DNA from 4 places in the Staphylococcus kloosii genome. Region 4 is predicted to be linked to each of the others. Evidence: riboswitches for the same ligand, from Rfam matches in the RefSeq annotation. Region 4 holds a riboswitch; each other region holds the start of a gene.

Region 1 (5,853 bases), 1.1 Mb from region 4:
GATAGTTGATGTGCTTTTCTAATATTTTGACTTAGCATAGGAATTAACAAATGTTTAAAACGGTTTAATCCTTTGTGATTTTTCGAAGGTATCATTTGATAACGCATTTTTAACGTTCTTCGTAATTGAACAAATGAACTTAACATAAGTGGTACCATTCTTACAGCTGCCATAAAAGCATAGGCAAACTTGGGCTTAACTTTTAAATGTTGCATTAAGCTATAAAAAATCATGACGATTTGCGAGGAGAATACAACCAATAAACCAAAGAATGACACGGTCATTGTTCTTAATGAAAGATGTAAACCTCTTATTAAACTTTCTATTGAAATTTGTATAAAGCCTAGTTTAAATAGCATATGCGTACCATTACCATAAAAGATCATAAATAATGCTGACACTATACTAAATATCATAGTAAAGAGAATAAATATTAATGTGACTCTTAATTTAATACCATTAAAAAACAATAAAAATAGAACCATTAATAAAGCTAAATAAATCATTAAATCGAATTGGTGAATTAATATTACTAAGAAAAATAATAAAACCGATAATGCCAATTTCGTAATAATATTAACGTCATCTAAGAAGGTGTATTTTGTTTTCCATAAATCAAACATGTACTTCACCTAACATTTCTACGAGTTGTTTATTTTCTACGTGTATTCTGCGTGTAGAATAGCGTTTTATAATTTCGGGATCATGCGTAACCATAATTATAGTTTGACCTTTGCTAATACGCTGTTGAAATAATTTGATAAGATTAAACGTATTATGACTATCTAAACCAAAAGTAGGTTCATCTAATAAGATAATTTCAGCTTCTGAACTTAATGCAGTAGCAACACTTAAACGTCTTTTTTGTCCTACAGAAAGTTCAAAGGGGTGTTGATGTTTGACTTCGGTTAAATTTAGTTCTTGTAACATAGCTTCTGTTTTTTGTTGCGCTTCAGTATCGCTATAGTTTGAATATTGAACATATATTTCATTGTAAACAGAATTAGTAATAAATTGTAATTCTGGATTTTGATAAACTAAAAAGGCATGGTGTGCAACATCTTTTATCTTGCGGATAAGTTTATTGTTAAAATACATTTTCCCTTCATATTGAATAAGTTGCATTAAAGATTCTAGTAGGGAAGTTTTTCCACTACCATTAGCTCCGGTGATTGTAATCCACTCACCTTGATTTATCGTTAATTCATTGACTTTAATCAACGCTCTTTTGTCTCTTTTTATCGTGCATTGTTCTATACGAAGTTGATAGTCTGACTTTTCTAAAGTAGGCTGTGTGATAGGTTTAGGTGCATAATCCCAAGCTTTAGGGTGCCACACACCATATTCAGTTAGTAGATGTTCATAGTTAGTTAATATGGTGTGTGGTTGTTCATCTGCAATAATATTTCCATCATAATCGAATAAAATTACTCTATCTATGTGTTCCCATATATGAGCTACTTTATGTTCGACAATAAGCACTGTTTGATTAGTCCATAATGATTTAATTTTAGACCAAAGTGCTTCGGTCGCTTCAACGTCTAACATAGCAGTAGGTTCATCTAGAAATAAGGTATTGGCATTTTGTAATAACGTTTCTGCAATTGCTAATTTTTGTTTCATGCCTCCACTTAATTGATTTACATACTGATCTTTATCAACAGACAAACCAACAGATTGCAATGCTTTTAATATCTCTTCATCCATTTGATCTGTAGGAACTTGTCTGTTTTCTAAAATAAAAGCTAATTCTTCATAGACTTTTGGCATACAAAATTGGGTGTCAGGGTCTTGAAAAATAACACCACTATTTAAATCTCTATCTAGTTGATCATATTTTAGGGGCAGTTCTATCAAGTCAGGTACTATACCGCTAAGTACATTCAATAGTGTACTTTTCCCTGAACCTGATGGACCTAATAATAGGACTTTTTCTTGATCCTTTATCGTTATATCTAACCCATCAAAAATCTTTTTGTTGGCGTTTGGGTATTTTAGGCGTAAATTTTTTGCTACTAACACGTGCAACGCTCCTTATAAATTATCGTAATCTTCTTTTGATGAGGGTCTAAATAATCTAGTAACACCTGTTTGATCGAGCGCCTTAACTATATAATAAGAGAGTAGTCCGGCAACTAATATGCCGCCTAATAAACGAAAAACAATATATAGTATTAAGTTCCAGCTTGTAAGTGATGCTAGGTAACCATAAGCAAAGTCTAATGGTAATGTTGAAATTGCAGTTAATAAACCAGCTAAAATGGCAACGATAGCTTTGCGAGATTTATATCTAAAAATAGCAAATATAATTTCACATGCTAACCCTTGTACAAATGCGTAAATCATTGTAGCAATATCGAAACGACCCATAATAATAGTTTCACCAGCACCAGCTGCAAATTCAGCTAATAAAGCAATACCGGCTTTTGGAATAATAAGATAAGCTACTACTGCAGCCATAAACCAAGCACCATAAGTAATTTCTTCTATATGAAGACCAGATACTTGAAATGCTTTATAAACGAAATTCCAAATATTATAAATAATTGAAAAGACGATAGCAATAAGTATCGTAACGAGTATTTCTGATAGTTTTAAACCTTTTGACATATAACATTCCTCCATAAAAAAACGCACAACCTCACTAGAAGTTGTGCGTAATTATAGGCATAATTATACAAAAACATTAATAAATTAATAATTATAATTGTACACTTTCCTACGCTAGTCTCATCTAGATCAGGTTCAAAGGGTTTGAGGTAATCCTCATCTCAGTTACAAAACACCCCTAGTGCGTATATTAAGTTTTAATTTAACCTTAATGTATGCCTTTTAATGTCGTTTGTCAAGGTTGTAAATGAAAATTTATCTCATTACATCCTTATTCGTATAAGTCTTGAATATTTTTCATCGTTTCTTCGTGATTATCAGTACTGTTTTCGTTTTTGTCTTTTAATTCATTTTCAGCGTTTTTTGCTTGTTCAGCTAAGTCTTTGTGCATTTCTTCTTTACTCATAGGTAACCACTCCTCAATTTAGGGTTTTTACTATATAAAGTTGTTATACAGATGTGTTTACCTCCTCCACAAAATTTAAAACAAATTAATTATAATATTGTTGCAAGAAATCGTATAAATAAGGTATTCTTAAGTAATTGAAGTTTGTTTAAAATAAAGCAAACTGTGGAAAGTCTAATGTGTGTATTTTATATCATACTATAGACTTATTTATCGGTTTAATTAAAGACAAGATTCTTAAGTTCGTATATAATAACTTTGAGGTGAATGGTATGTCGTTTTTGAAAAAACACGCCGAAATATTATATAGCTATGTAATTGGTATAGTGTCTATTTTAATAAGTGTCATTATATTACTTAATTTATCATTAATTAATAAACTTAATGGCAAAGATAAGATAGATTTACATATTCATAATGTTTGGGACTTTATCAATGCATTTTTCGGTGAAATTATTAGGGTAACGAGTAATTATATAGGTAGTTTCCCAATTGTTAGTGCAATTATAATTATTCTATTTGGTGCTTTAGTTATTTACTTAGGTTTTACATTATATCGCACGACTAAATATGATTATGATATTTCAATATTCTTCTTAGTAGTAGGTATTTTATATTTCCTAATAACAATAATTTTAATGACTCAAATTTATAGCTTCTTTGCAGTACTATTTATAGTGCCATTCGCTATTCATATAGGATATATCGTTTATAAAGACGAATTGAATCCTAATCACCGCAAGTATCACTATCTATGGATAATTTTTAGTTATGGCATTGTTTATCTATTGACGCAAATCGTTCTATATAGTCGTATAGACAGCGATGAAATCTTATCAATAGATATTTTGAGTATTAATACTTTCTTTTTAATCATGTGGGTATTAGGTCAAATGTCTATATGGAATTTCTTGTTTTTAAGAAGATCACTTCCGCTTACTAAACAAGAATTAGGTGAAGAAGAACCAGAACTTTCTCGTATGAGTAAAGATTCTATGACAAACCAAACAAAAGAACATTGGAAAAACTTTCAAGATAGAACAACTGAATTTACTCGTAAAACACGTAGAAGTGTTGATTTACAAAAAATGCGCGATAAGAAAGATAAAGTTATAAACAAATGGAAAGAAATTATAGACATTCAAGAAGATGACGTACCAAATTGGATGAAGAAACCAAAATGGTTGAAAACTGCATATGTTGAATTATTATGTGGTGCAGTTTTATTATTCTTTACACTAATTGAATTTAATAACAGAAATAGTTTATTTGTGTCTGGCGAATGGGAAATTTCTCAAACACAATATGTTATCGAATGGGTAACGTTACTATTGCTCATGTTTGCAATTATTATTTACATTTTAACTACACTTACGAATTTCTTACGCGATAAATTTTATTATTTACAGTTATTTATGATCAGTATTCTGTTCTTTAAATTACTAACAGAATTTGTCAATATTATGATTCACGGATTGTTGTTATCTATATTCATTACTCCAATCTTATTCATCATGTTAATTGCGGTTATTGTAGCGTTTGTAATAAAACTAAGACATTAAAATAATTATACTAATGCAGCTTAATGGTTATGTAATTGAGGCCATTAAGCTGTATTTTTGTGTTTAAAAGTAAAAACGGGAGACAAAATAGCCATTTTAATAAGTATTACGAGACTAAACATTTATATTTGTGATGTGCTACAGTGTAATCAACATGTTAAAATAAAAAGCGCTATAAATTATAAATAAAGAAAGGTCGGCACATTATGAAAACAGCCACTTTAAATAGAGGAAAAGAAACTAAATATAACAACCAATATCCATTAATCGAAGAAGAGGATATTTATGCTCACGACCATTTAAAAGAAGGGGATTTGTTTTACTTAGTAACAAACAAAGAAGAGTATATTGCGACTTGTTATGTTGGTAGACAACATAAAGGTATAGGTTGGGTACTAAGCTATGATAAAGATGAAGACATAAATGCGAGTTTCTTCGAGCGCTTATTCCAAATTGCACATGAAGAAAGAACTTATTTTTATAATTTAGATGGCACTTCTGCATTTAGATTATTTAACAGTGAAGGAGATGGCGTTGGTGGTTTAACAATTGATAATTATGATGGTCATCTTTTAATCCAATGGTATTCAAAAGGAATATATAAGTTTAGATATTTGGTATTAAAAGCAATTGAAGCGGTATTTGAGTATACCTCTATATATGAAAAAATGCGTTTTAAAGATGATTCATTAACGGGTGGTTTTGTAACAGGTGAAGCGCCTGAATTTCCAATTGTTATTGAAGAAAACAATACATTTTATAATGTGAATTTAGATGATGGTTTAATGACAGGTATCTTTTTAGACCAAAAAGAAGTGCGTAAAAAGTTAAGAGACAAATTCTCAAAGGAACGCGATATTTTAAATTTATTTAGTTATACGGGTGCATTTTCAGTAGTAGCTGCTAATGAAGCAAATAGTACTACAAGCGTTGATTTAGCTAATCGTTCGCGTAGCCTTACAGAAGACAATTTTGGCTTGAATGGCATCGACCCTAAATCTCAATATATTTATGTTATGGATACGTTTGACTTCTTTAACTATGCACGTCGTCACGATCACTTTTACGATACGATTGTAATCGATCCACCAAGTTTTGCTAGAAATAAAAAGAAAACATTTTCTGTTACTAAAGATTATGACAAGTTAATTTTAGGAGCATTAGATATTTTAGGTCCAGATGGTAATTTATTATTATGTACAAACAATAGCACATTCTCATTAAAAGCATTTAAAAAAGTAATAAAAGATACATTGGAGAACGTCGATGTTGATT
Region 2 (5,853 bases), 100 kb from region 4:
TGCTGTTTGTTGTACCGATAATCCATGTTCTTGTAAATATGGACTTATCCAACCAAGTTCTAAACCATCACCCATCATAAAGATAAGCACGCCAATGTATCCCCAAAGTAATGTTGGCGGCATACCCATTTTTTCTAATTTATTATGCATAAGTAACGACACCCCTTTATCATTTACGTTTTCCAAATAACAGAAAGTTATGCATTTATCTTGTTTTAGAAAACGCTTTCATTTGTTTATTATATTCTATTTCATTTTTTCTTATAATGCAAACTTGTTTTTGTTTATTTTCATTTATTTTCGTTTTTGCCATTTCATTATTTTCACAATAAAAAAGAACGATAAGTTTATTTAGCTACTTATCGCTCTTTTTATATTCATCTATTTTAATTGTTTATTAAATTCTTCATATAATTGTCGTGCTGTAGAATCATCTTCAATACCATGCACATTCATACGCCCATCTTTAAAGAGTGTACAATTCACATCTTTATATTGAATTAACTTAGCAAATGCATTTTCTTTAATAATATGACCTGGGAAATAGGTTGCATAATCAAATGCCTGTCTCTTAAATCTAAATAAATATGCATCGCCACACATTGATTCGATTTGACTAGACCGAGTTTTATTCAACAATTCATATTCGCCTTGTTTACAAACGTGGCATCGATCATTTTTCAAGCTATCGATATTAATTGCTTGTTGTTTTAAATCAAACGTATCAATCGTAATTAACTTTTTTGAAAATCCTTCACCGGCCACATAACGCATCAGTTCTGACACTTGCATACTAACGACTTGATTAATTACTGGTGGTAAGACGCCGTTGATGGCACAACTTTCACCAGTACTTGGTACTGCTTGTAATAAACACTTTAAGCACGGTCCTTTATAATCAATAGCGTAAACCGTACCTTTGCTCCCTACAGCCGCACCATAAATCCAAGGAATTTGTAATTTATGACAAGCCTCATTGATAAGATACCTAATTTCGAAATGATCCATACCATCCATCACAATATCTGGATTAGAGTCGCTTAATAATTTTTCAATATTTGTGGCAGTCAGTTCTTCATATAGAATATTGATTTTGACTGTCGTGTTAATTTTATTTAATTTACTTTTTAAAGCTTCAACTTTAGGCAACATTTGTTGCGCATCTGCTTCATCATATAATGCTTGTCTGTGTAAATTACTTAATTCTACGATATCCATATCAATAACCGAAATTTCATGTACACCCATTCGCGTTAACATCTCTGCAATGTTACTACCAAGCGCACCTGCACCAAAGATCATGACATGCATTGTCTGCAAGCATTGTTGACCTGGTGCGCCAAAACGTTGATAACGGGTCTGACGATTATAGCGAGTTATCATAGGAAGCCAATACCTTCTACAGGGCTTGAAGCTTGTGCAGTATATTTAACTGGTATTCTGCCCGCTTCATAACTTAATCTACCGGCTTGAATACCTAATTTCATAGCTTCGGCCATTTTCACAGGATCTTGTGCGCTTGAAATAGCAGTATTTAACAAAATGCCATCGGCCCCTAGTTCCATCGCATGACATGCATCTTTAGGAGAGCCGATGCCAGCATCAACGATGACTGGTACGTCTACTTTTTCGATAATATAGCGTAGATTTAATGGGTTATTAATGCCTCTTCCGGTACCAATAGGTGATGCTAACGGCATAATCGCATGTACGCCTAACTCTACGAGACGTTTCGCCAATACGACGTCATTAGATACATAAGGACATACAGTGTACCCTTTTTCTAACAACACTTTACATGCCTCATACGTAGCTAATGGGTCAGGTAATAATGTTTCATCATCCCCAATTACTTCTACTTTAATCATGTCACATACGCCGGCGTGATTAGCTATTTCGGCAATTCTAATCGCTTCTTCTGCTGTTTTTGCTCCCGCTGTATTAGGGAAAGTAATGTAGTCTTGTAAATTTATATTCGCTAGTGGGTTAGGTAAGTTTTTGTCATACAAATTCATTCTTCTTACAGCAAAAGTTAAAACCGAAGTTTCTGCAGCATTAATTGCTTGTGTTTGTATTGTTTCATTTTCAAATTTACCAGTACCTAGCAATAATCTTGATTTTATTTCAAATTGTCCAATTTTAAACATATTAACCGCCTCCAACGAATTCTAATAACTCTAATTTGTCATTTGCTGAAACTACTTGTGATGCAAATGCGTCTTGCTTAATTAACTTGCTATTATGTTCAACAATAACGCGTTGTTCATCTATTTCGAGTTGTTGCAATAATTCTAATAATGTTAATTGTTCACCAAATTTAAATGTGTCACCATTAATCATGACTTCCATTTAACACACATCCTTTTACTGTAAAATCATTTAATATCTGCGGTTTTATATTTGTTAGCATCCATTTACTCATAAGTTCACCGACTATTGGAGATAATAAAATGCCGTTACGATAATGACCGGTAATAACAAATAATCCTTCGTCCACTTCGTCCATAATTGGAATTTCATTGGCAATATGCGGACGAACGCCTGACCATTCCTTTAATTTACGAGCATATTTTAGTTTCGGTATATGATGAGTAGCGCTATTAATTAACCAATCAACACCACGTTGTGAGACACCCACCGAATAGTCATCAAAATAACTTGTAGCACCAATAAGCACTCTATTTTTATTTTTCGGAACTAAGTAGCAACCATTTGTCATAAATATTGTCGACTGCAAACCCAAACCTTCTTGTTCCATCAATATAACCTCGCCTTTTACACCTGTTAATTGACGATCTTTTAATTGTGCTTGCACTAATTTATGACTCCATGCACCACCTGCAACGACAACTTTTGGAGCGTAATAATCACCTTTATTCGTCATTACTTTATATATTCCTTTGCCTTTTTTAATTGCCAATACTTCTGTATGTTGTATACGTTCAATGTTATTCACTTTTAACGATTGATACAAAGCCTTTGTATACTTATTCGCATTTATTTGGTGATCATTAGGAATATACAATGCCATGATCTCTTCAATATTAAGATTATTACCTGTTAAGCGATGCGCTTCTTGTTGTTCTAACAATCTTACATCAGGATTAACACGTGATAAAAAGTTATGTTGCGCTATCACTTTGTTATTGTCTTGAGCTTTATAGGCTAATTTAATCAATCCTGTTTCTTTATATTCAATATCACATCCAACTTCCGAGAGCAGCTGGTCGCTCAACTGTTTGAAATATTGCTGTGATTCCAAAGCCAAGCGATACGTCGGACTATCTTTAGAAAACTCATTTTGCGCGCCTAACATACCACCTGCCTTATAAGAAGCATGCATGCCGTCAATGTCTCTATCAATAATGCCTATATTCAACTTATGATGTTTTAAATTACGCGCGACAGACATGCCCATCACACCGGAACCGATAATGAGTACATCAAACATAATTTGACCACTCCTCTATAAATTTTCGTAAAGTTTGGTTATCACTGTTATAAAATAATGAAATACCAGCGATGCCAGCAAAACCTCGTGGCAATTGCGCTATAGTACGAAGATTTATGCCACCAAGCGCAATAACTTTAATTTCTTTGTTTAGTACTTGCGTAATTTCGCGTTGCGACCTAGGTTCTTGATGTGGTTTGGACGATGTAGGAAAAACATGACCAAACAATACATAATCACATTGCTGTTGTTCTGCATAAATGACACTTTCTTCACTGTGTGTAGACATGCTTACTATTGCTTGAGGATGTTGAGTTTTAAAATTTTTTAGTGCACTATGATATTCACTGAAATGGATAGACGTCATAGCGCAAGCAATAAATACATCTACATTACTATGCACAGTTAATTTATCTTTACTAATACCATGTTCAATAGCTGCTGTTATCCAATCTATCAGTTGAGACGTCGTCATAGGGGTACGTATAATTAAGTGATCGTAATATTCTAAAATGGATTTGTAATGTTCAATATCTAGCTGATTTAATATTTTGTATGGCGTGATAGCTACAAACATTGGTATTCACCTCTATATAAAATAAAAAAAACGTTATTTTTCTGGATAGAAAAATAACGTTTATAGTCAAATATAAAAATCGTCTAAGTAACGCCACTTTCCTACGCCAGTATGAACTGGATCAGGTTCGGGGAATTTCGAAATGACGATTTCGATCTCAGCCTTTTAAAAAGGCACTTCCAGTGGTTTATATAAAATTGTTAATTTTTGTGTTGTGAAAATCAATGAATCAATAACGTTAATGTAACTCAAGTTTTTAGAAATTGCAAACTACTTTGTAAATTAATGATGTGCATTTTCTTTAGTTAACTCAAGTAACTTTTTAGTTAGAGGTTGCGTTTGATTATAGACTGCTTTATATACATCAAAATAACTTTGGTAAGCAACATGACGTTCTTTATCGGGCTCAAATATTTTATCTTTATGGATGAAATGTTCAACACATGAGGCGATGTCATCATACCATTTCAAACCTGTAGCAGCGATCATTGCTGCACCCATAGATGGCCCTTCTTCATGTTTTAATTTATATACTTTCGCATTAAATACATCAGCTTGCAATTGTAACCAGAAATCACTTTTCGCACCACCACCAATAGCTACAACTTCTGTTATGTGCTTACCTTGCGTACGCAAATAAGCTATAGACTCGTATAACGAATAAGTAATGCCTTCGACGACTGCACGAGCCATGTCACCAAATGAATGCATGCCACTTAATCCAATAAAACTACCACGAATATTGGCATCTCCATGCGGCGTGCGTTCACCGGTTAAGTATGGTGCAAATATAAGTCCTTGAGCACCAACTTTAGATTGTTCGGCACATGACATAATTTCAGCAAAAGAATAATGTTGACCACAATGACGTTTAAACCAATTCAAACTATAACCAGCCGAGAGCGTCACACCCATAGCATACGATAAATTATTTACAGCATGTTTAAACATATGAATATTGTTACCATATACGGCATCTTGCTTTGCTTCACAAGATAAAATTACGCCTGATGTACCAATGCTACATAACGATTGATTAGGTTCAATGACACCTGCACCAATAGCCCCACAAGCATTATCACCACCGCCGGCAAACACTGCAACTTTATTCGTAATGCCTAGCTCTTCGGCAATAGACTGTTTCAAATAGCCTACTTGTGTATCCGAGGTAACGAGTGGTGGATAAATATTCGCAATATCAAATCGTCTGCCTACATCTTCTGACCATTTGTTCGTCACTGGATCTAATAATAATGTACTCGACGCATCGGACAATTCCATATTGATTGTATCTGTTAATTTGAAGCGCACATAGTCTTTAGGTAACAAAAATACTTTTGTCTTAGACCAATGCTCTGGTTCGTGTTGTTTTAACCACATTAATTTAGTTAATGTAAAGCCTTCTAACACAGGATTGCCCAACACAATATCACCTAGTTGTGATTTAATCTCTTCACATTGGGCAGTCGACCGTGTATCGTTCCACAATATGGCAGGTCTAATGACTTTGTACGCCTCGTCCAACACAATTAAACCATGCATTTGACCAGAAAATGATATGCCATTTATTTCAAATTTAGAATGCGTTTGCTTCAAATCATTTATAACTTCTCGCATCGTCTCAATAGTTACCGAAAACCATTCGTCGGGTTGTTGTTCACTATAACCAGGATAAGCATGTTGAATCGTTAATGGCGAACTCGCAGAAGCAATTATATGACCTTTGTCATTAACTGCTAAGGTCTTGATTGAGCTCGTCCCAATATCAATGCCTAGTACTAATTTTTCCACATTAATTTTTTCCTTTCCTAACTCAACACCTTAA
Region 3 (5,853 bases), 570 kb from region 4:
TAAAAGCTTTAAATTAACCATTATTTAATGTAATTGTGTTGTAAAAAAATGCCGAATTTTTTTATTTCACTGTAACCTACAGCCTTTTTATAGATGTTACATTGGTAATTGCAAATTGATGATAAAACTAATTACCTTATAGGAGGATTTTTTAAATTATGAAAAAAACATTACTAACTTCAACTATAGTAGTAGGATTAGGCGTAACAGGATTAGCAACAGGACATCATGCAAATGCAGCAGAAACAACTGGAGCTAACCATGCGCACTTAGCACAATTAGCACAAAATAACCCTTCTGAATTAAATGCAAAACCAGTTCAAGAAGGTTCATATAATATTAACTTTGATCAAGACAACACTAACTATCAATTCTCTTCAAATGGCCAAAACTGGTCTTGGAGTTATAACGGATATGGTAATCAAGCAGCTAATACTCAACAAGAACAACCACAACAAAATGAACAACCACAACAAAATGAGCAAGCACAACAACAATCACAACAACCAGAACAACAAGAACAAACTCAACAAAGTACTCAAACTCAAGAGCAACCAAAACAACAACAAGCACCACAAACTGAATCAACTCAACAACCACAACAAGAATCTACTTCAAGTTCAAATGATTCAAGTTCAAGTGACGACAGTGGTTCTTCAGTAAACGTTAACAGTCACTTAAAACAAATTGCTCAACGTGAATCAGGTGGCGACATCCATGCTACAAATGCATCAACTGGTGCATCAGGTAAATATCAATTCTTACAAACTACATGGGATTCAGTAGCACCTGAACAATATAAAGGTAAACCAGCTTCATCAGCACCAGAATCAGTACAAGATAAAGCAGCAGTTAAATTATACAATACTGAAGGTGCTTCACAATGGGTAACTGCATAATTTAGTTATAAATTATGTAATATAATATCAATTTAAATAGAGTTTGGGATATGCTATTATCCTAGACTCTATTTTTTTATATTGGCAAAAAATGACTGAATTGAAAATTCACCAGTATTAAACTTTTGCATCTCTAGTCATTTTTCCCAATCCTTTATGATTTTGCCGTGCATGTTTGCCTTGATTTAGGATAGTATGGTTCGAGCCAGTAATCTTTCACTCATACACTTCCCCAAGGCATCAGTACGATACAAAATCGTTACAAAGTTAATCTTATCTTATTTTATTTTGGTTGATATTGATATTGTGACTATATGACTAAATTGAAATTGCGCTTGTATCAAGCTGCTTTCAACTTTAGTTTTTTTGTCGGGGCGAAACGACAAAGTCTTCTTATACAAGTAGGATTATTGTTCTGCTCATGTTATCTTACTCTTTTGCAAATTGCACGGGGATTTGTTATCTTTAATAAGAAAACATTATAGTAAAACTACTAGGGGAGCCTCTGGCTGAGATGATGTAATTCAGACCCTTACGACCTGATTTGGTTAGTACCAACGTAGGAAAGTAGTCTACTTGCGCTTAATTTATTAATTATGCCTAGTTAGTACTACATTCTTACAAGGAATGTAGTTTTTTTATTAGGAGGAATTTTAACAATGACATTTTCACAAGATTTAAGAACAGCAGCACAACCTATATTAGAAAAAATATATAATGACAACTTCGTTCAACATATGCTTGCAGGTGATTTATCAGCAGAAGCAGCAAGATTTTATTTAAGAGCTGATGCATCTTATTTAAAAGAGTTTGCCAATATCTATGCATTACTAATTCCAAAAGTTTCTACAATGGAAGACGTTAAGTTTTTGGTAGAACAAATTCAATTTATTGTAGATGGTGAAGTTGAAGCGCATGAAATAATAGCAAATTATATAGGTGAAGATTACAATGACATTGTACAAGAAAAAGTGTGGCCACCAAGTGGAGACCATTATATAAAACATATGTATTATAATGCTTTTAGCAAAGAAAATGCTGCGCATACGATAGCAGCGATGGCACCTTGTCCTTATGTTTATCAATATATCGCGCGTAAAGCAGTAAAAGATGATGCTTTAAATAAAGACTGTATTTTAGCTAAATGGTTCGAATTTTATAGTACAGAAATGGAAGAACTGGTAAATGTTTTCGATAAATTATTAGATAAACTAACAGCAAATATTTCACAACAAGAATGCGATGCTATTAAAGAGAGCTATTTACAAAGTACAGTGCATGAACAAAACTTTTTCAACATGGCATATGTACAAGAATCATGGGATTTTGGAGGAAATAACAATGAATAAACCTAAAATAGCACTAACAATTGCAGGAACTGACCCATCTGGCGGAGCAGGTGTTATGGCAGATTTAAAATCTTTTCATGCCTGTGGTGTATATGGTATGGCTGCTATAACAAGTATCGTGGCGCAAAATACAAAAGGTGTGCAACACATTCATAATTTAGATCCACAATGGTTGGCAGAACAATTAGATAGTGTATATGATGATGAATTACCACATGCTTTAAAGACAGGTATGATTGCATCTAAAGAAATGATGGAACTTATTCAATCATATATAGCTCAACATCCAGAAATTCCATACGTTATTGACCCAGTTATGCTCGCAAAAAGTGGTGATTCACTTATGGATGACGAAGGCAAAAATAATTTGAAGTCTATTTTATTACCACTTGCTACTGTAGCTACGCCTAATATTCCTGAGGCTGAAGAAATTACTGGATTAACAATTAAAAATGAAGCCGATATATATAAAGCTGGACAAATATTTATAAACGAAATTGGTAGTAAAGGCGTTGTTATAAAAGGTGGTCATGCGAATGATGACACACAAAATTCAACAGATTATTTATTTATAAAAGATGAAGTATACAAATTTACTGAAGCACGATATGATACGCCACATACTCATGGCACAGGTTGTACATTTTCTGCCGTTATTACTGCTGAATTAGCAAAAGGTAAATCAATATATGAAGCGGTACAAAAAGCTAAGAAATTTATAGCACTAGCAATTCAGTATACGCCTGAAATAGGACAAGGTCGTGGCCCAGTGAACCATTTTGCCTATATGAAAAAGGAGGGATTAGATGATGAATAATTTAGCAACGATTCGTCAACAAAATCCTTTAGTCGTGTGTTACACGAATGATGTAGTGAAAAATTTTACTGCTAACGGATTATTGAGTTTAGGCGCTAGTCCAGCTATGAGTGAAGCACCTGAAGAAGCAGAAGATTTTTTTAAAGTCGCATCATCACTATTAATTAATATTGGGACGCTTAACAAATCTCAAAGTCAAGATATGTTGAAAATCGCACGAATTGCTAATAAATCAGCTGTACCAATCGTTTTTGATCCAGTAGCAGTAGGCGCTTCACAGTTTAGAAAAACATTTTGTCATCAATTTTTAGCAGAAGTAGATGTAACTGTTATTAAAGGTAATGCTTCTGAGATTTTAGCTTTAATTGATGATGATGCTACAATGAAAGGTACAGATAGTGCAGAAAATTTAGATGTTATAGATATTGCTCAACGTGCACAGAAAAAATTTAATACAACAATCGTAATTACAGGTAAAGAAGATATTATTGCGCAAGAAGACAAAATAATAAAATTATCTAATGGCTCACAGATGTTAACTAAAATAACAGGTGCAGGCTGTTTATTAGGTGGCGTTATAGCTAGCTTTTTAAATCGTAGTTTAGCGCCATCTATTGAAAGCGTAATTGAAGCTGTCTCAATTTTTAATATAGCTGCAGAACAAGCAGAGAGTAAAACTTCACCACAAGGACCTGGATCATTTTTAACACGCTTTGTAGATAAGTTATATACGATTGAACACTCTGAATATATGCAGTTAAGACAATTAGAAGAGGTGTAAATAATGTTCCAACCAGATGATTTAAGACTATATTTCATTTGTGGTACTCAAGATATAAGCGATGAACGTAATATCGTGGACGTAGTAAAAGAGGCTTTAGCTGCAGGTATCACAATGTTCCAATTTAGAGAAAAAGGCAAAGGGACATTAATTGGTGAGGACAAAGAATTACTTGCTATAAAACTAAAAGAGTTATGTCATTCTTATAATGTTCCATTTATAGTAAATGATGACGTTTCACTAGCAATCGCAATTGATGCTGATGGTATTCATGTTGGACAAGATGATGAAGACGTGGAACATTTTGCACAGCAATTTCAACATAAAATAATAGGTTTAAGTGTAGGTAATATTGAAGAGTATCAGCATTCTAACCTAGCACATGTTGACTATATTGGAGTAGGACCAATGTTTCCGACTTCTTCAAAAGATGACGCAAATGCACCCGTAGGTCCTGAAATGATTACACAACTTCGAGAAAAACTTCAAGATTTCCCAATGGTAGGCATTGGGGGTATTTCGTTAGCTAACTATAAAGAAGTAATGGACGCTAAAGCCAATGGTGTATCAGTGATTTCAGCTATCGCACAAAGTGATGATATTAAATCAACAGTCCACCATTTTTTACAATATGTTGATTAATAGTGAAAATATTATGTTTTTGATTTTCACTTGCACACTAATATGATAAAATGATTTTTGTGTGAATATATCATTAGAGGTGGAAAAATGAAGAAAAAAGCGCTATTACCTTTACTTTTGGGAGTAATGGTCTTTCTAGCAGGATGTGACTACTCTAAACCGAGCAACAGAAATGGTTTCTTCTTTAATACATTTGTTGAACCAATGGACAAATTAATACATTGGTTAGGGACTAGTTTTAATAATGACTATGGTTTAGCAATTGTCGTTATTGTAATTGCAATTCGTTTAGTTTTATTACCATTCATGTTATCAAATTATAGAAATAGTCATATGATGCGAGAAAAAATGAAGGTAGCTAAACCTGACATTGATGCTGTGCAAGAGAAAGTGAAACGTTCTCGTACACAAGAAGAAAAAATGGCTGCCAATCAAGAAATGATGGAAGTTTATAAAAAATACGATATGAACCCAATGAAGAGCATGTTAGGTTGTTTACCAGTATTAATTCAAATGCCAGTCATTATGGGATTATATTTCGTCTTGAAATTCCCATCTAACGGTGGATTTACTGATCACCCTAATTTCTTATGGTTTGATTTATCAAAACCAGACATTTGGATCACAATTATAGCTGGTGTGTTATACTTCTTACAAGCTTATGTATCAAGCTTAAGTATGCCAAATGAACAACGTCAAATGGGTTACATGATGATGGTTATTTCTCCAATCATGATTGTATGGATTTCATTAAGCTCTGCTTCAGCACTTGGCTTATATTGGTCAGTCAGTGCCGCATTCTTGATTATACAAACGCATTTTGCGAACATCTACTACTCAAGAGTTGCCAAAAGAGAAGTTGCTCCAATGTTAGAAGCAATGAACAAAGATAAAAATGGCGACGGTAACAAAGCAAAAAATACACAAGTTGTATCAAAAAAAGCTAAGAAAAAATAATTAAAGTAAAAGCGTCTTTCAAAAATATTGAAAGACGCTTTTTTATATACTCTATATTTGAAGTTACCATTCTTCGAAAAATTGATGCACGAATTGTTGCATAAATTCATGTCTTTTTTCAGCTATAACATAAGCCGTTTTAGTATGCATTAATCCTTTTAAATTAAATAGTTTTTCATAAAAATGTTTAATAGCAGAAGGTGATAAATGAGCTAAGTTATAATTGCCATTAATTAAGGATTCATAGTCTATGTCACCACTCCACATAGGTTCATCATAAGCACCTGCAAACTGAAAAGTGCGGGCAATACCAATAGCACCTAATGCATCTAAACGATCGGCATCACGAACGATTTGTCCTTCTTTTGATAACTTTGTTTGATGAACTTTAGCATGACTATAACTCAT
Region 4 (5,853 bases):
TAAAATCCCATGTCATTTCGTGACGCATACGTGCGCTTAAATTGTAGTGCATACTCAAGTAGTCATTGCTACCGATATAACCATCAAAGACGCCCGTATCGATATTGAGATGTACTAAATCACGTACATCTTCTTCGACTAATAAATTAGATAATTCATTATTTATACCAAATCCAATGCTGACCATATCGCCACTTGTTAAAAATTGTGCCGCCCGTCGTAAGATGACTTTGCGTGAACTCATTTTAATGTATGGTCCAGGCATTTCTAACACTTTATAATGTCCTGATAACGCAGGGTCATAATACGTTTGAACAACTTGTTTATGGTAACGTGGATTGTCGTTTACCATAACATAGTCTACTAAGGCGCTAGGTATAAATACATCTGTTGGTTTAAAGCTACCATCTTCAACAACGGCTTTAACTTGTACAATCACTTTACCGTTATTTCTATGTGCTGCAGCAGCAACACTATATGCTTCGCTAAGATGTGCCTCATGATCCATATAAATGTTACCTTGTCGATCTGCGTAAGTTCCTCGTAACAGGGCTACATCAACTTCAGGAAATTGGTAAAGTAAGTATTCTTTACCATTTACTTCCGTTAATTGTACTAAGTCCTCACTCGTGCGATCATTTGCCTTACCACCCGTATATCTAGGGTCTACCGTTGTATGTAAGCCTATCGTCGTTATTGTACCTGGACTGGCGAAAGTTTGATTACGATAATTCGTCGTCATCACGCCTTGAGGTAAAAAGTAGGCTTCTAGTTCATTATTTTTTATTGCTGAGATTGTAGCGGGTGAGGCTACTATAATGCTTGATATTAAACGTTTTATCATATTACGTTTAATAAATGCGTCTAAATCGACGCCGTCTCCAACGTAATCACTAATATCATTAGCAATCATAATTGTTAAGTTGTCTAGTTGTTGAGTTTCATCATAATAGTCAATAAGATGCTTCAGTATTTCTACTGGTAAATTACCTACTGACAATGCTGAAAGGGCAATGGTGTCATGACTTTTTACTAAATTTTTTAATTCTTTTGCTGTAATAATTTTCATTGCATAACATCACAAGTTCTCATAGGAAGACTGCCTCCTTTCGAATATGTAAGCCCTTACATAGAATATAACACAGTGTAAAATTGATGTAAAAGTTTTAATAGTTCATAATAATAAAAACTTATAATCTAAAGAGTTTTGTTTTAACAAAATTATAAAATGATAGGTATATTGTAAATTTATAAGTATGACAGAGGCAACTTGACATTATGTAACGAAGAACATACATTTAAAGTAATAATTAAATAACCACTAGGGGTGTCATTTTTGCACTGAGATGAGGATGTCCTCAAACCCTTTGAACCTGATCTAGTTGGAACTAGCGTAGGGAAGTGTGTTCGTCAAACTGTAATTTAAGCACTGGTGCTTTATTATATATAAAGATATTTTTTGACGCGGCTTCCATATTCGGAGGTCGCGTTTTTGTTGTTTTGACACTACAAAGACACGTTGGCGTGGCAAATTTTAATTATAAATCAAACTATAGGAGTGAAATATTATGTCGAAAGTGATTTTAGTAACAGGCAGTAGTAAAGGTTTAGGAGCAACAATCGTTAAAACATTAGTGGAGCAAGGTCAGCAGGTAATTATTAATTACTGTCATAGTGAACAAGCGGCACAAGATTTAGTGGCAGAATTGGGCTCTGATAACGCGATTGCTATTCAAGCTGATGTAACTCAACGTGAAGCGGTAGATAAAATGATTGCACAAGGAACTAAACATTTTGGTCAAATTGATGTGGTAGTAAACAATGCGCTCGTAGATTTTAAATTTGATCCCACTGCGCAACAATCATTTACTGAATTAACATGGGAAGATTATCAACAACAAATAGATGGGACGTTAAAAGCTGCATTTAATGTTACTCAAAGTGTCGTGCCACAATTTAAAGAGCGTAAACAAGGTAGTATTATTAGTATTGGCACGAACCTATACCAAAACCCAGTCGTACCTTATCACCAATATACGACGGCGAAGGCTGGATTAATTGGCTTTACTCGCAACATAGCGGCTGAATTAGGTCAATATGGCATTACGGCAAATGTCGTTTCAGGAGGATTATTAAAAACAACTGACGCGAGTGCTGTTACAACGCCTGAAGTGTTTGATATTATTGCGCAAACGACGCCGTTACGCCAAGTGACAACACCAGAAGATGTTGCGCATATGGTTGCCTTTTTAGCTTCAGATAATGCACGCGGTATTACCGGTCAAAATTACACTGTCGATGGTGGCTTAACAATGAACTAAAACATAGTGAGGTAAAGGAGTATATTTTATGGATAAACGTCAACTTCATATTGGAGTGCTGTTAATTGGTTGTGGTCATCATTCTGGTGCATGGTTAATGGAAGATTCTTTAGTTGAGCGCATTGGTGATATTGCGTATTATCAGTCGTTAGCACAACTTGCTGAAAAAGGTTATTTTGATGCTGTATTCTTTGCAGATAATCAAGCATTACAAGTTTCTGATAATAGTGATATGCCATCATTTTGGTACGATCCTTTAATTAATTTAACTGCTATTTCTCAAGTAACCAAGCATGTAGGTTTAGTCGCTACAATTTCGAGTAGTTTTGCTAATCCATTTACAGTGGCAAGACAACTTTTAAGTTTAGATCATATTACGAGCAGTCGTGTAGGATGGAACTTAGTGACTTCGATGACAGATTTAGAAGCGATGAATCATAGTATGGCGAAATTGCCTAATCATTCAGAACGTTACGGGAAGGCAGATGAATTTGCGCAAGTGATGAATAAATTGATGGTGTCATGGGATGAGAAAGCATTAGTATATAATCGTGCTACAGGTGAACTGATTGATGCACAACAAATTAAACCGATTGATCATTCGGGCACGCATTATCATGTGCAAGGACCATTGACGACGCCTCAAAGTCCGCAAGGTAAACCGGTGGCAATGCAAGCAGGTGCTTCGAAACAAGGCATTGCACTTGCCGCTAAATATGCAGATGCCGTCTATTCAGTATCTTGGAATTTAGCACAAGCGCGTAATTATCGCCAAAAGTTAGATGCCCAGTTAGAGGAAATGAATAGACAAGATTACGTTAAAGTTTTTCCAGGTTTAGTAACTTATGTTGGGCGTACTTATGAAGAAGCATTAGCCAAAAAAGCATATTTAGATAAGCAGATGCCAATAGCAAAAGCATTGAAACAATTAAGCTTTTTCGTTCAACAAGATTGTTCAGCATGGCCATTAGATGAACCTGTGCCAGCGTTACCTTCTGTACATGAATTTGAAGGACCTATTGGACGTTATGAAACGATATTAGCTATTATTGAAGAAAAACAACCGACTGTACGTGAATTATTAGGATATATTAGTGCTGGTGGCGGACATTTAACGTTAATAGGAACACCTGAACAAATCGTGGATGAGATGGAACATTGGTTTAATGATGGGGTGGCCGATGGATTTAATTTAATGCCACCTACGTTACCGGAAAGTTTAGAAGATTTCGTAGAATATATTGTGCCGGAATTGCAAAAACGTAACTTATACCGTCACGACTATACGACTACGACGTTGCGTGATCATTTGTCATTACACTAGGTGATGGTCAAAGAATGAATTTACTATAGCTCATCTTAATTTGTAGATGGTGAGTCATAAATACGATGCTCAACAAGAGTCTAGGATATTATATTATCGCTAGACTCTTTTATATTGATGGTAGGTTACTAAAAGGTAAATGCGCCTATATTAAGTTTTCAAACTACATTTATAGCCAAAAAATAAAGTGCTTAGTTGTAATATGAATTTATGAAAGAAGTAAATATATATTCTGATTTAGTAAAAATAAAGCTTCTTACTATCGATATAATTTAATAATATGGTTTAGATATCTCGGTATTTTAGTAATTGTTACGTTGTTTATTTTAAAATAAATTAGCGGTTTGCAGAAAACCATAGATGTAAAATATATATATATAATTGTCGGAATATTCAGCTTATTATATCGAGATATTTATTCATATAAATAGATTAATTTCACAGCAAGAAAGGAACAACAACTATGAATATATTAAGAAAAAAGGATATCACTACAGTAATTTCGCAAAAACATACGAAATTAAAAAAGAGTATGAATACCTTTGATTTAGTTTTCTTAGGTATAGGGGCGATTATAGGAACGGGTATCTTTGTTTTAACAGGGACGGGTGCTTTAAAAGCAGGACCAGGCCTGATGTTATCATTTGTCATTGCAGCTTTAGCATGTTTATTTACAGCTTTATGTTATGCAGAATTCGCTTCTATGGTGCCGATTTCTGGTTCGGCGTATACGTATACCTACACAACGTTAGGTGAGATTTTCGCTTTTATTATTGGTTGGGATTTAGCCCTAGAATATATGTTAGGGGTTAGTACTGTTTCAGTTGGTTGGTCTGGGTACTTCAATTCGTTATTAGTAGGATTAGGTATACATATTCCTGAACAACTAACTGCACCACTCGGCGTTACTACAGCTAATAACGAAAAAGGTATATTCAATTTACCTGCTTTTATTATTGTCATGTTAGTTACGACACTTATTTCTATAGGTATTAGAGAGACGAAAAAAGTAAATAATATAATGGTATTCATAAAAGTTGCTGTAATACTCTTGTTTATTGTTGTGGCAATATTTTATGTTAAACCAGATAATTTAACTCCATTTTTACCTTATGGTTTTTCAGGTGTTTTTGCTGCTGCAGCAACAGTATTTTTTGCATTTATAGGTTTTGATGCAGTTTCGTCTAGTGCTGAAGAAACAATCAACCCTGCTAAGACTATGCCTAAAGGGATAATAATTTCTTTAGTGATTTGTACAATTTTATATGTTTGTGTGTCATTAATAATGACTGGTGTGGTACCGTTTAAAATGTTTGCTCAATATGAAGCGCATCCTATTTCGGCAGTGTTGAAATACACGAATCAAAATTGGATATCGGGTGTTATTGACGTAGGGGCTATTCTTGGTATGACTACAGTTATGTTAGTAATGTTATACGGTCAAACGAGAGTTGCTTACGCAATGTCTAAAGATGGACTCATACCTAAAGTATTTTCAATTGTTAATAATAAAACTAATACACCCTTTATCGCTACGTGGATATTTGGTATCTCAGCTGGTTTATTAGGTGCACTTTTCTCTATAGAAACATTGTCAGAGATGGTAAGTATCGGTACGTTATCGGCATTTATATTAGTATCTGTATCTATTTTAATTTTACGTAAGACAGCACCTAATATAGATAGAAAATTTAAATGTCCATTAGTACCAATAGTACCGCTTCTTTCCATTTTCTTCTGTGCATTTCTAATATTGAATTTAGATGTCACGACTTGGATTAGATTTGTAGTTTGGTTAATCATAGGATTTATAATTTACTTTAGTTTTTCAATTAGAAATTCAAAATTAAATGCTTAAAATGTAGTTTTGTAACAAAATACGCAATGTTAAAAAGGGAGTTAACCCATGGTGTACGTGGATTAACTCCCTTAGTTATATTCTTAATGAATAATTATTTTTATTATATTTTTAAGGATAAGAATAGCAATTATTATAATGATACAACTAGAAAGTTTATTAACAATAACGATATATTTTCCAGTCTTATCTATAGAACCCAACATTTTGCCTGCTACAGCTAAAAATATAAACCACAACCAAGATACAGCAATCGTTGCCAAACTAAATAATACTTTGTCGCCATGTGAATAGAGAGCGGCGTTCGTGCCAATTACGCCTATTGTATCCATAATAGCGTGTGGATTTAA

The links. Region 4 has a riboswitch for thiamine pyrophosphate ahead of C7J89_RS02700 (3-oxoacyl-ACP reductase). Riboswitches for the same ligand answer to the same signal wherever they lie in the genome.
Region 1: another riboswitch for thiamine pyrophosphate. It lies ahead of C7J89_RS10340 (ECF transporter S component); the one in region 4 lies ahead of C7J89_RS02700 (3-oxoacyl-ACP reductase).
Region 2: another riboswitch for thiamine pyrophosphate. It lies ahead of C7J89_RS03105 (thiamine phosphate synthase); the one in region 4 lies ahead of C7J89_RS02700 (3-oxoacyl-ACP reductase).
Region 3: another riboswitch for thiamine pyrophosphate. It lies ahead of tenA (thiaminase II); the one in region 4 lies ahead of C7J89_RS02700 (3-oxoacyl-ACP reductase).

What each region holds. Positions count from the first base shown of each region.
Region 1 is NZ_CP027846.1:2,087,152-2,093,004, reverse strand. It holds gene C7J89_RS10350 (energy-coupling factor transporter transmembrane component T family protein) at 1-623, opposite strand, end outside; gene C7J89_RS10345 (ABC transporter ATP-binding protein) at 616-2,022, opposite strand; gene C7J89_RS10340 (ECF transporter S component) at 2,035-2,610, opposite strand; TPP riboswitch at 2,700-2,800, opposite strand; gene graF (glycopeptide resistance-associated protein GraF) at 2,882-3,016, opposite strand; gene auxA (lipoteichoic acid stability factor AuxA) at 3,289-4,578, shown strand; gene C7J89_RS10330 (class I SAM-dependent rRNA methyltransferase) at 4,785-5,853, shown strand, end outside.
Region 2 is NZ_CP027846.1:659,234-665,086, reverse strand. It holds gene C7J89_RS03130 (MFS transporter) at 1-150, opposite strand, end outside; gene C7J89_RS03125 (ThiF family adenylyltransferase) at 382-1,380, opposite strand; gene C7J89_RS03120 (thiazole synthase) at 1,380-2,147, opposite strand; gene thiS (sulfur carrier protein ThiS) at 2,149-2,349, opposite strand; gene C7J89_RS03110 (NAD(P)/FAD-dependent oxidoreductase) at 2,333-3,451, opposite strand; gene C7J89_RS03105 (thiamine phosphate synthase) at 3,444-4,028, opposite strand; TPP riboswitch at 4,110-4,219, opposite strand; gene xylB (xylulokinase) at 4,311-5,819, opposite strand.
Region 3 is NZ_CP027846.1:1,126,196-1,132,048, forward strand. It holds gene C7J89_RS05495 (transglycosylase family protein) at 159-899, shown strand; TPP riboswitch at 1,385-1,482, shown strand; gene tenA (thiaminase II) at 1,559-2,248, shown strand; gene thiD (bifunctional hydroxymethylpyrimidine kinase/phosphomethylpyrimidine kinase) at 2,241-3,065, shown strand; gene thiM (hydroxyethylthiazole kinase) at 3,058-3,846, shown strand; gene thiE (thiamine phosphate synthase) at 3,850-4,488, shown strand; gene yidC (membrane protein insertase YidC) at 4,576-5,445, shown strand; gene C7J89_RS05525 (HD domain-containing protein) at 5,509-5,853, opposite strand, start outside.
Region 4 is NZ_CP027846.1:558,309-564,161, forward strand. It holds gene fadX (fatty acid degradation protein FadX) at 1-1,069, opposite strand, end outside; TPP riboswitch at 1,314-1,417, shown strand; gene C7J89_RS02700 (3-oxoacyl-ACP reductase) at 1,569-2,321, shown strand; gene C7J89_RS02705 (LLM class flavin-dependent oxidoreductase) at 2,350-3,645, shown strand; gene C7J89_RS02710 (branched-chain amino acid transporter BcaP) at 4,109-5,503, shown strand; gene C7J89_RS02715 (LysE/ArgO family amino acid transporter) at 5,587-5,853, opposite strand, start outside.